Regions from separate parts of the Neobacillus phoenicis genome, predicted to be linked through region 1. Evidence: riboswitches for the same ligand, from Rfam matches in the RefSeq annotation. Region 1 holds a riboswitch; the other holds the start of a gene.
What was found. Region 1 has a riboswitch for S-adenosylmethionine ahead of AA0X95_RS07845 (methionine ABC transporter ATP-binding protein). Riboswitches for the same ligand answer to the same signal wherever they lie in the genome.

Region 1 (6,142 bases):
TTTTAAAATTTCTTTCCCATCAATTTCTACATGTAAATCTTTGATCGTTAAAGTTGATCCAGCCATATCTATACCTCCGAAAAGAAAGTGTTGTATCTTGTAGACCGAGTTTGGTCTATAACTCTATTCTCATTTTATTCTCATTACAATCTTATAACAAATGAAATGTATTAGCAACTCCTAAACAGTACAAACAAGACCTGTATTTTCATTAAGTAATTGCTAAATGAGAATGAGAAGTGATTTTTAAAGAATTTTCTGATAAAAAAATCCTCGGACCCATTTATGTAAAAATACACTCGATTAAAATCATACCTTATTTTTTCAACTTTTGCCAAGTGTATTTGGGTGTAATATCTCTTCTATTTTTACCCAATCCAAACGTTTCATGTATGACTTCAGAAATAGCAAAAGCCAGTGAATAGCTCACTGACTTTTACTATTTCCTTCTTATTAAAAAGGGAATCATTTTTATTCAGAAACCGGAACAACAGCACCTTTATATTTCTCAAGGATGAAGTCTTGGATTTCTTTTGAATGAAGTACTTCTACAAGAGCTTTGATTGCCTCTTTATTTTCGTCGCCTTTACGAACGGCAATAACATTTACATACGGTGATTCCTTGTCTTCAATTGCGATAGAATCCTTCACTGGGTTTAATCCAGCATCAATTGCATAGTTAGAGTTAATTAATACTGCATCACCTTCGCCATTATTGAAGATTTGTGGTAAAAGCTTTGCTTCATAGTTTGCATCAAATTTTAGATCCTTTGGATTTTCTACAACGTCTTTTAATTCTGCTTTTGTTTTATCAATGCCTTCTTTTAGCTTGATTAAGCCTTGTGCTTCTAGTAAAGAAAGTAGACGGCCATGGTCAGCTACAGAGTTACTCATGATTAAGTGAGCACCCTTTGGAAGGTCACTAAGCTTCTTGTATTTCTTTGAATAAACACCGATTGGCTCGATGTGAATGCCGCCAGCGTTAACAAATCCGTAGTTAAATTCTTTGTTTTGAGATTCTAAGTAAGGGATGTGCTGGAAATAGTTTGCATCTAATTCTTTTGAAGCTAAGGCTTTGTTTGGTAACACATAGTCAGTAAAAGTTGTAATTTCAAGGTCGATTCCTTTTTCTTTTAATAATGGTTTAGCTTGTTCTAAAATTTCTGCGTGTGGCACAGTTGAAGCTCCAACTACTAATTTAGTAGTGCCGCCCTTTTCTGAAGTACCTTCTGATTTTTCTTCTGATTTACCACAAGCTGCAAGAGCTAGGGCTAATGTTAAAGCTAATAAAACGGATAACCATTTTTTCATGTTGAACTCTCCTTTTATTTTTATCTTTTATCTAATTTTGAAGTGATGAAATCACCAATTAACTGAATGATGAACACGATAATTAAAATAATGACTGTAGCAACAAAAGTTACGTCATTTTGGTTCCGTTGGAAACCATAGTTATAGGCAAGGTTACCTAACCCTCCTGCACCGATCGCTCCTGCCATCGCTGTGTAACCCACAAGAGCAATAGCTGTAACGGTAATACCGGAAATGAGAGCAGGCATGGATTCTGGTAGTAACACCTTCCAAATAATCGTGCTTGTTGTTGCTCCCATTGATTTAGCTGCTTCAATAACCCCTTTATTTATCTCACGCAGGCCAATCTCCACCATCCTAGCATAAAAGGGAGCAGCGCCAATGATTAGTGCCGGCAAGGCCGCATCTTCCCCAATCATCGTTCCTAATAGGAAGGTGGTGAACGGAATTAATAAGACAATTAAAATAATGAACGGAATGGAACGAAAAATATTAACGATTCCACTAATGATCGTATTAATCGGCTTATTTTCCCACAGATTCCCTTTCGTTGTTAGGAAAAGAAGTAAGCCCAAGAATGTCCCCAAGATAAAGGTAACGAGAACCGAAATAGCTGTCATATAAACGGTGTCTTTCGTGGCGTCCCACATCATGATCCAATCGACATTTTCAAAATATTTTCCACTATTATTCATTTGTAACCACCTCCAAACCAACCTGCTGAGAACGAATAAAGTCTATGGCTTTGTTTACTTCTTTTTCGTCACCATCAAGATGAATAAAGAGAGTTCCATATGAACCACTTTGCGTTTGCGAAATTTTCCCCTGCAGTATATTTACTGTAACATCATGGTGTCTGATTAAATTAGAGATGAGCGGCTGCTCAGCTGACTCGCCAATGAAAGTCAATTGAACGATCTGACCGGAATGATACCTTGCCAGCAAATGTTCCGCCGTTTCTTTTGTTTCTTCTGGCTCTGTCACCTGTTGAACAAATCGTTTCGTAATTTGCTGCTGCGGATTACGGAACACCTCTAACACGGAACCAAGCTCCACTACACGGCCGCTTTCCATTACAGCTACCCGGTGACAAATTTTTCGAATAACATGCATTTCATGTGTAATCAACACAATGGTCAGACCTAGCCGCTTATTGATATCGACTAACAAATCCAAAATGGAATCTGTTGTCTGAGGGTCCAGTGCTGAAGTTGCTTCGTCACAAAGTAAAACCTTTGGATTATTAGCAAGGGCTCTCGCAATCCCTACCCGCTGTTTTTGTCCCCCACTCAGTTGTGAAGGATAGGCGTTTTCACGTCCTTCAAGTCCGACGAGTTTGATGAGCTCATTAACTCTTTTCTGTCTTTCAGGTCCCTTTACACCTGCAATTTCCAGTGGAAAAGCAATATTTTCACTTACTGTTCTTGACCAAAGTAAGTTGAAATGTTGAAAGATCATACTAATCTCTTGACGTGCTTTACGAAGCTCACTGCCCTTAATCTTTGAAATGACACGACCAGCTACTGTGACTGATCCATCGGTTGGTAGCTCCAACCCATTAAGCATTCGAATTAACGTACTTTTTCCGGCACCACTATATCCTATGACCCCGAAAATTTCCCCCTCTTGAATTTCTAAATTCACGTCATCGACCGCTTTTAGCTGGCCTTGTTTGGAAGGAAAAATCTTACGGACGTTTTTTATTGAAATCATTTGAATCACCCGCTTCTATCCTATTTACCTAAAATTCAGAAAGAATCTACTATATCCTGTCATTTACCTATAGAATTTGACTGTTTCCTTGAAAAGATTCTATTTTAGAAAAATAAAAAGCCTTTCTGCACGGGCAGAAAGGCATTAGTAAAATAGACCTTTCTCCCATCTCCCAAAGCAAACGCTTTGTGTGAATTGGCACCATTTCAATGTAACATTGACGGTTGCCGGGCTTCATCGGGCACATCCCTCCACCTCTCTTGATAAGAGCTTACAGCATTCTATATTCAATTAAGACGTTAGTCAATTTCAGTAGTTATTTTAGTACGAAAGCTATCGTATCACGGATAAAAAAGGGTGTCAATAAAAAAATCTATTAATTCTTACTTATCACATTAGGTAAATTTTAGGCATTTGCTTTGATAGATGCCAGTCCCGTTGCTGTCTCAATCGCAGATTCGAGATCATCAATTAAGTCTTCGACATTTTCAATCCCAATAGAAAGACGGATTAAGTCCTCCGACACACCTGCCGCCTTCAAACCCTCTGCATCTAATTGCTGATGAGTGGTACTGGCTGGGTGAATGATTAGACTTTTTGAATCGCCAACATTGGCAACGTGCGCCCATAAGGATAGTGAATCAATGAGCTTTGCTCCTGCTTCCTTCCCACCCTTAATTCCAAACACAACCATGGAGCCTGCGCCCTTAGATAAATATTTTTTCGCTAATTCATGGTCTGGATGTGATGGATGCCCTGGATAGGATACCCATTCTACTGCTGGGTGGTTTAATAAGTAGTCTACGATTGTGTTCGTATTGGCTACATGCTCTTTCATCCGAACATGCAAGGTTTCAAGGCCTAGTGTAAATTGGAATGAATTTTGTGGGCTCAGTGCCGGACCGAGGTCTCGCAATAATTGTACACGTGCCTTTACAATATACGCTACAGCGCCTAATGCTTCTGCATAGACAAGATCATGGTAGCTTGCATCTGGAGTTGTAAAGCCAGGGAATCGAGAAGAATTCCAGTCAAACTTCCCACCATCGACAATAACGCCGCCCGTTGTTGTCCCATTACCTAAAAGCCACTTTGTTGCAGAGTGAATAACAATGTCTGCCCCGTACTCTATCGGTCTGCATAAGTATGGAGTTGCAAAGGTGTTGTCGATAATTAATGGGACGCCTGCCTCGTGTGCAATATCTGCCACTTTTTCAATGTCCAGCACACGTAAGCTTGGGTTTCCAATTGTCTCTGCGAAAACTGCCTTTGTTTTTGGAGTTATTGCAGCTCTGAAATTCTCCGGATTTTCAGCATCAACAAATTTGACGTTAATTCCGTATTTCGGAAGGGTCACTGCGAATAAATTATACGTTCCACCATAGAGGTTGGAAGCAGCAACAATCTCATCTCCTGCCTCAGCCACATTAAGAATAGCGAGGGTAATTGCTGCCATACCGCTTGCAACGGCCAGTGCTCCCACACCGCCTTCTAACAAGGCTACTCTTTCTTCAAATACGGTTGTAGTAGGATTATGAATACGGGTGTATATGTACCCTGGTTCTGCTAAACTAAATAGGTTTGCTGCATGTTCAGTACTTTTAAATTGGTAGGCATTGTTTTGATAGATAGGAACTGCACGAGCACCTGTTACTGGATCTGGAGCCAAACCTCCATGAACACTTAATGTTTCAAATCGATACTTCTTTTGATTTTCTCCCATTATCCTAGCTCCTCCCTTAAATAAACAAAAACCCCCGCTTCATAAGAAGAGGGGGCTCTCTTCTTATCTTTCAGAGCTTTTTATGCTCTGCTGGATTTAGCACCGTGTATAAACCGGTTGCCGGGCTTCAAAGGGCCAGTCCCTCCGCCACTCTTGATAAGAATGTTTATGTGATTGTTTTAATTGATAGAATATTTAAATAATACATTACAGGATGTCCCTTTTGAAGTCAATGATTTTTATATAATTTTTGCAAGATCTTCCTGTGCTTTTGTGAGAAAAAAAAGGGACTCAAGTAATAATGCGATTCGTAACGAAGTATCTACTTTTATCTCCCGTTTTTGTTCTAGCAACCGTAATCTAGTTGTTCCTTCAATTAATTGTTTCATTGCGGCTTCATTGCCACTAATCTCGTAGATGCTTTGTTGCGCCGATGGATTTTGGAGAATAAAAACAGCACCGTTTTTTATCACTAATTGCACTACTTGATGCTCGCAACGGAGATTTACCTGTACCTCTGCTTGATGAATTAAAGGATAGACATGTTCCTGCTGTTGCATTTTTACGAGGAATTTTTGGATAGCTTCGATCATTAATACCACTCCGGTCTAAACGTGTATACCTTAACTATTCCGCAAACTAGACAGGAAACCCTTTTATAATTACTCGACAATATGTGGACTGATAGGCAAAATTTCCTGAGAAATATGTCGGATTTATGCGCCACTAAAAAAAAGACCACCCGAAAATAAAGGTGGTCTTAATCTACTGAATTTTTTAGGGTACCATCCAATTCAACAGACTACTATTTTGCAGGAATGTCAAAATTCCGATTAGGACAACCAACACAATACTATGCTTAAATGTGAAGCGGAACAAGTCTGCTTCTTTTCCAGCAAGACCCACTGCTGCACACGCTACAGCAATAGATTGTGGGGAAATCATTTTTCCTGTTACCCCCCCTGAAGAGTTTGCAGCAATTGCTAAAATCGGGTCCATACCAAGGGACTGCGCAGTAATCTTTTGCATGTTCCCAAACAATAAGTTTGATGAAGTATCAGAACCAGTGATAAACACCCCCAACCAACCGAGGATTGGAGAGAAAAAGGAAAATAGTACATCCGTTTTTGCTAGAGCCATTCCCAGGGTCGTACTCATCCCTGATGCGTTTGTAACGTAAGCAAATCCGACCACTGAACCGATTGTAATGATAGGGTATTTTAATTCATTAAGCGTTTCCCCGAAGGTTGCTACCCATTCCTTCCATGAAATTTTAATGATAAACTTCGATACTGCAGCTGCAAGTAGAACCGATGTACCAGCTGCGCCTAAGATTTCAAGTTTATAGATGGCAGGAACTGGAGCTCCGGCAGAGTTAATAACTTTATTATTTAA
Region 2 (6,142 bases), 2.1 Mb from region 1:
TTCACTGCTCCACATCCTGTGATTATGAGCGATTTTGGCAAAACACTTGCTCAAGTCTTGCATCGACCACACTGGCTTCCTGTACCTAGCTTTGCCCTTCGTTTGCTCCTCGGTGAAATGAGTACTTTAGTGGTGGATGGGCAAAAGGTTTTACCCAAAAAGCTCTTAGAACATGGTTTTCAATTTCAATACCCTGAATTAAACATGGCATTAAAAAATATATTTTCTTAAAAAAAGTATCATTCATTCCTCAAAAGGTAAAAATGGAAATAAGTACATATTTAGTGCTTCATTTTTACCACTTAGCTTGATGACAATTAACAAACAAAAAATGTTGAAAGGAATGAGCAAAATGGCGGGAAAAAAGAAAAAAGATTTGGGTAGAGGGAAATATACCTTAACTAGTACACAAGAGGTTTTATATCAGCGTGACTTTAAGATGGCTGACCGTGCCGGCGGCTATCATGACAGCAAAACTAAGCTGTAAGTGAAGGAATTCGATAAGTATACCAAAAATTAATTTAAATTTTTTCCATTAATGACCCCCTTTCTAATTGTAAAAGCTATTAGGGAGTGAGAGATTCCTTTCTCCCTCTAGCTTAAATTTGAAAGGGGTTTTAGTAATGGGTCGTATGCATAATGGAGGTTCTCACAAAAATAATAAAAGCTCACTTCCACAAACACCGAAAAATTTGAAGTCTGATGGCAACGATGTAGAATACTCTCAAGAATTTGCTGATCACGCAGATCTTGAAGCACAAGCCCGTGCTAATGCCGCTAACCAACGTGTGAAGAATAAGAAAAGATAAGCATACAAAAAGAGAAGCAGGCTTTGCCCTGCTTCTTAAAGTATATAAAAGGGGGGAAAATAAATGGTATTTCAGCGAGTTCTAATGAGAGATTTCAGCGTGCTAAGCTGTTAGAACTCGGTATTACTGTTAGTTGGTATTCACATTCCTTGCAGGTGCCTTTTTGATATAGTCTTTGATGAAAGGGACTGCATAACGGTCAAGTCCGAAGTAATAAACACCAGTTCCTACGAAAAGAAGAATCATTGCTGCTGTATAAAGAATTGGGTTCGTGCTTGTTGTGCCTGCCAGCATGAAGTTTAAGTTCATAAACGCACCGGCGATTAATGCTGGAAGAGTCGCTAAACCGACAACTAATCCTAAACCAACAAGTAATTCTCCCCAAGGAATTAATACGTTAAAGATCTGAACATTTGGAATAGCAAATTGTTGTAAGAAATCTGCGTACCAGGCTTGCACTGCTGGATGATCACCAGTTGCATTTGCGAGTGCTCCTTTTAAAAATCCGCCAGCGTCAAATCCACCTGTTAATTTATGATAGCCCGCTTCAATCCATTGTAAACCAAGCCAAACTCTTAAAACTGTCCAAACAACTGCTGCTTGAGGGGTTTTATACCATCTCATCACAATCATCTCCATTTATTTTTTTGTGAAATATTTCACAAATTAATATAATAATAATTACTTTCCCCTATCGATGAGGGGTGTTCAGCTAGCTGTTTATGTAGGGAAGTTAGTTTGTGCTTCTTGGTTTGTGAATTGTTTCACTATCTTCTCTACACTTATAATATACTCTCCTGTACTTTAAATGACAACGGCTTTCACAGTTTCTTAACATATTAATGTTAGAAAATTGAATAGAATGTGAACTTACTAAGTTGTTTATATTAGAATCGTGCTTCTACATAGTTGTGGATAAATATTCTGACTTTTGTGGATATTGTGAATAAGTCTGTGGAATACCTTTAAACCGGGACTTTTGATGTTGATAACGCAGTGGATAAACACGGAAAATTCGTGACTATTGAATTAAATTTTTACATTTTGTTCAAATAAAAAAGTAGTTCTAGTGGTTTGCTACTTCTACTTTTCCTTCTTCTCTCTGAAAATAGTAGATTTAGAGGTTTGCTACTTCTACTTTTTCCTTCTTCTCTATGAAAAAAGTAGATCTAGGACCTTGCTACTTCTACTTTTTCCTTCTTTTCTCTATAAAAAGTAGATCTAGAGCCTCGATACTTCTACTTTTTCCTTCTTTTCTCTAAAAAAAGTGGATCTAGACCCTGGCTTTCTTAAAATGAAAAAAAAGAGCCATATAGCTCTTTCATTATTTGTAGACTCTTATAAAGCCTTAAGCGTTTTTATTTGTTTCACTCTCTCGTATTCTCCTATAATCGGATAATAGATAAGATTATTTTGTTTGGCCAGAAGGGCAATTTCTCTATCTGTCGCTTTGATTACAAACGTTTCCTCCGCCACTTCTTCAATCCAAGTAATGGAAGGAGTCACCTGTTTATGCTTCACTCCATGCACCAGCCACGTTTCCTTCTTGTCACTCTTACTAAACCCCGTTACCGCTACTTGAGAACACGTATTATTCTGTTTAACTGGGGAATTTTTACACACATAGACTAAATCCTCAATTACCGCACTCGCTGTAGGAAACATTCCCGCTCCTGGTCCCTGAAGTGTAATCTCTCCAACTATATCAGATTGGACATTTACTGCATTCTGGACGCCTTCTACATGGTAAAAAGGATGTTCTTTACTCAATAGGGCTGGATTGACAGTTGCAATAATTTGATCACCTAACCTTGTAATACTCGCAATATGCTTAAACCTTAGCCCTGCATTTTCTGCAGCATCAATCAATTCACTTGTTATTGAAGTAATCCCTTCACGTTTAACATCCTGCCAATTGGGTTCTTTTCCAAAAGCCAGTCTGCTTAAAATCATGGTTTTATAAAAAGCATCAAAGCCCTCCACGTCATTTGTCGGGTCAGCTTCAGCATAGCCATTCTCTTGTGCTAATACTAACGCCTGTGCAAATGACTGCTTTTTCTCCCTCATTTCTGTGAGGATAAAATTGGAGGTGCCATTGAGAATTCCTCGAATTTGCTTCACACGATTAATGTTTAATAACTGTCTAAGTGTTTGTATAACGGGAATTCCTCCAGCAACAGTAGCTTCAAAACCAACCGAAACTTTCTTCTCCTCTGCCAGTTCAAGCAGTTCTTTCCCGTGGTGGGCGAACATTTCTTTATTCGCTGTAATGATGTGGCATCCACGCTCAATCGCTGATTTCAAAAATGTAAAAGTTGGCTCTTTGTCAACAATAGCCTCCACAACAACATCAAGCTGCTCGAGGTTTAAGATATCCGCAAAGTCTGTTGTTACTAATACATTTTGACTAATATTTCTCTTTTTTTGCGTGTTTCTGATGAGAACAGCGGCAACTTCAACCTTCTTGCCTAATGCAGCAGTGAGCTCCTCACTGTGTGATTGTATTGTTCGATATACTCCTTCTCCAACTGTTCCAAATCCAAGGATTGCCACTTTGATTACAGACACATACATCCATCCCTTCACTTCACGAATTTTGACACGAAGCTTCTTTATTTTTACAAAAGAAAAACCCTCTTCAATAAGAAGAGGGTTGGTTTCCTCCTCTTATCTATCAGGTTAAATAATAACCTGCAGGAATTAGCACCTTTTCAAGGAATACCTTGAAGGTTGCCGGGTTTCATCGGGCCTAGTCCCTCCACCACTCTGGATAAGAGTTTTTATTTGATTTTTAATTAAATTTCCAAGTTATAAAGAGAATTTTAGTTGATGCAATGTTAAATGTCAATATATTCTTTCTATTCTAACTATCGTATCCCTGTAAATCTGGCATGCTCTTCTTTTACTAAGTTGATAAAATTCTCTTTCTCAAAATCCATACTGGTAATCATTTTAATATTATTCTCATTACTTAAGAACCGTTTCACCTTCCTGTTTTGGTGAATGATGTATGCGTATCTAACATCCTTTTCCAGTAAAGTAAACCACTCTTCTTCCCTTAATCTGATTATATTTTTTTCAAATTTCGATTTCGGGGACCAATCAGGAATGAAAAATTCAATGACTTCCCCTGCTAGATCAAATAGCAAATCAATAATAAAACCACTAATGGAAATTCACTCCTTACATATTTTATATCGTTTCGCGTACTGAGTGATTTAACTCTTTTATCTTATTTTTCTTCTGTTCGCTTCATTCAATATTATCCATGTTATCTTATATTTTCAGTTATAATAAAAATACTAATTACTCCCTCTTTTACTTGAATCTCGTAGGTCGCAACTTTATAGTTATAACTTCTAAATGTTTTGGATTTTCATTAATATTATTTTCTACCTCTAACTTATGCTGCATAATGATTTGTTTTCTTTGCTGCAAGGTTTCATTCCCTAATTCATAAAGATCCATATATTTTTTATATTAGAAAAATGCATTCCTGTCAAAATAGTTTTTTATTACAGGAACTGATTTATTTGACGTACGAATAGACTGATACAGCTGTTTATGAAATGCCCTCTATAAAGATAAGTGTCTACGATACTCCATCCAAAAAAGCCCGCCAATTAGGGGGGCCTTTTTAGTCTTCTTTAGTTAAAGAACGCTGATAGCAAGCTTTATATATAATATAGACGCTACCGAAATTACCTACCCCAATAGGGACGCCGCTTTTTGATCAAGGTAATAGTGGATGTTTTCATGCTGCTGAAGCACGCTTGCAGGATTAGTATTGGTAACAGGTCCTTCAATGGTAGCTTTCACAATCTCTGCCTTTTTTTCGCCGTTCGCAAGAAGGAAGATCGTCCGGCTGTTTAAAAGATGCTTCACCCCAAGTGTAATGCCTTGCTTCAGTTCCTTTTTCTCCTCAAAGTATTTCTGTCCTACACTCTGAGTGGTCTCATCAAGGTCGATAACATGGGATTTCAGGCCGAAGTCCACTCCCGGTTCATTGAAACCTAGGTGTCCGTTCATTCCGATTCCAAGAATCATCAGGTCAAATCCGCCGTATTTTTCGACCAGTTCATCTTTCTTTTTACATTCATTTTCCAGATCTTCGCTCATTGTATCAAATAAGTGAATGTTTTCTTTCTTGGCATTCACTTGATGAAAAAAATTACTGTTCAAAAATAGCTGACAGCTTCCTATATCCTCCGGACCTACTCCTACCCAATCATCGAGTCCGATGAAAGTAGCCTGTGAGAAGTCCACACGCCCAAGCTTGTATGCCTGAACGAGATAACTGAGCATTTCTTTCGGCGTGTCTCCTCCTGGAATACAAAGAACACTGTTAGGTTTACTATTAAGCAGACTGATGATTTCCTCTGCTGCGTTTTTTGACATTTCTTCATATGTGTCATATACATGTACGTTCATTCTTTCACTCCTCCTGCGGTCATGCTTGAGACCAATTGTTTTTGGAATAGAGCCACGATGATGAGCGGAGGAAGTGTCGCCAAGATTCCGCCTGTCGCGATCATACCGTAATCGACCGCGTTCTTCCCGCTAAATTCAGCAATGGCTACCGATATAGTCTTTGATTCAAGGCTTGAGGTAAACAATAGACTGAAAAAGAACTCCTCCCAAGTCAAAAGAAAACTCAATACGCCAGTCGCTAGAATCCCCGGACGTACAATCGGGATGACGACCTTCCATAAAGTCTGAAGCCTTGAGGCTCCGTCGATCATCGCAGCTTCCTCAAGCTCCTTTGGGAAACTGCGGAAATAGCTCTGCATCACCCATATGACATACGGGATAACAAACGTTAGGTCAAGAAGTACCAAGGTCCATTTTTGATCCAGCATTCCAAGTTCCGATAAAATCAGGTACAAAGGAATTACGATTACAACTGGCGGAATCATATAGGAAAACAAAAACACATATGTGATGCTGTTCCGGAAAGGAAACTGGTAACGAGCGATACTATAGGCTGCAAGGCTTCCTACAACTAAACTGATAATCATTACAGTGATGCCAACGAAAAGGGTATTCCCCATGGCTATTTTGAAAGTATAGGCCATCTCGTTCCCTTCATTCGTGAAGATGTCCACATACCGGCTGAATGTAAGATGATCCGGAATCCATTTCAGAGGGACCTTTGTTAGATCCCTTTGAAAGGAAATGCTCGAAATGAAGAGCCACAGGTAAGGAGCAATGGTGAAAAAGGTGACGAGTAAAGCAAACGTATATTGCAGTGTTTTGAATCGTTTTGAATATCTCACCCTACTCCTCTCCTTTCTTCAAGGTCTTCACGTAAACAAAGGTAAGAATAGCCACCA

Region 2: linked by a shared signal. The riboswitch ahead of AA0X95_RS24330 (homoserine dehydrogenase) and the one ahead of AA0X95_RS07845 (methionine ABC transporter ATP-binding protein) in region 1 are both predicted to bind S-adenosylmethionine.

Annotation. Positions count from the first base shown of each region.
Region 1 covers NZ_CP154847.1:1,532,867-1,539,008, reverse strand. Annotated here, with positions in the region: gene sufC (Fe-S cluster assembly ATPase SufC) at 1-66, opposite strand, end outside; gene AA0X95_RS07855 (MetQ/NlpA family ABC transporter substrate-binding protein) at 472-1,311, opposite strand; gene AA0X95_RS07850 (methionine ABC transporter permease) at 1,332-2,006, opposite strand; gene AA0X95_RS07845 (methionine ABC transporter ATP-binding protein) at 1,999-3,024, opposite strand; SAM riboswitch class I at 3,187-3,294, opposite strand; gene AA0X95_RS07840 (O-acetylhomoserine aminocarboxypropyltransferase/cysteine synthase family protein) at 3,431-4,747, opposite strand; SAM riboswitch class I at 4,808-4,910, opposite strand; gene AA0X95_RS07835 (hypothetical protein) at 4,987-5,340, opposite strand; gene AA0X95_RS07830 (L-lactate permease) at 5,525-6,142, opposite strand, start outside.
Region 2 covers NZ_CP154847.1:4,743,052-4,749,193, forward strand. Annotated here, with positions in the region: gene AA0X95_RS24310 (TIGR01777 family oxidoreductase) at 1-231, shown strand, start outside; gene AA0X95_RS24315 (YfhE family protein) at 353-487, shown strand; gene AA0X95_RS24320 (YfhD family protein) at 624-809, shown strand; gene AA0X95_RS24325 (DoxX family membrane protein) at 939-1,433, opposite strand; gene AA0X95_RS24330 (homoserine dehydrogenase) at 2,148-3,377, opposite strand; SAM riboswitch class I at 3,474-3,586, opposite strand; gene AA0X95_RS24335 (glucosamine-6-phosphate deaminase) at 4,515-5,240, opposite strand; gene AA0X95_RS24340 (carbohydrate ABC transporter permease) at 5,237-6,085, opposite strand; gene AA0X95_RS24345 (carbohydrate ABC transporter permease) at 6,087-6,142, opposite strand, start outside.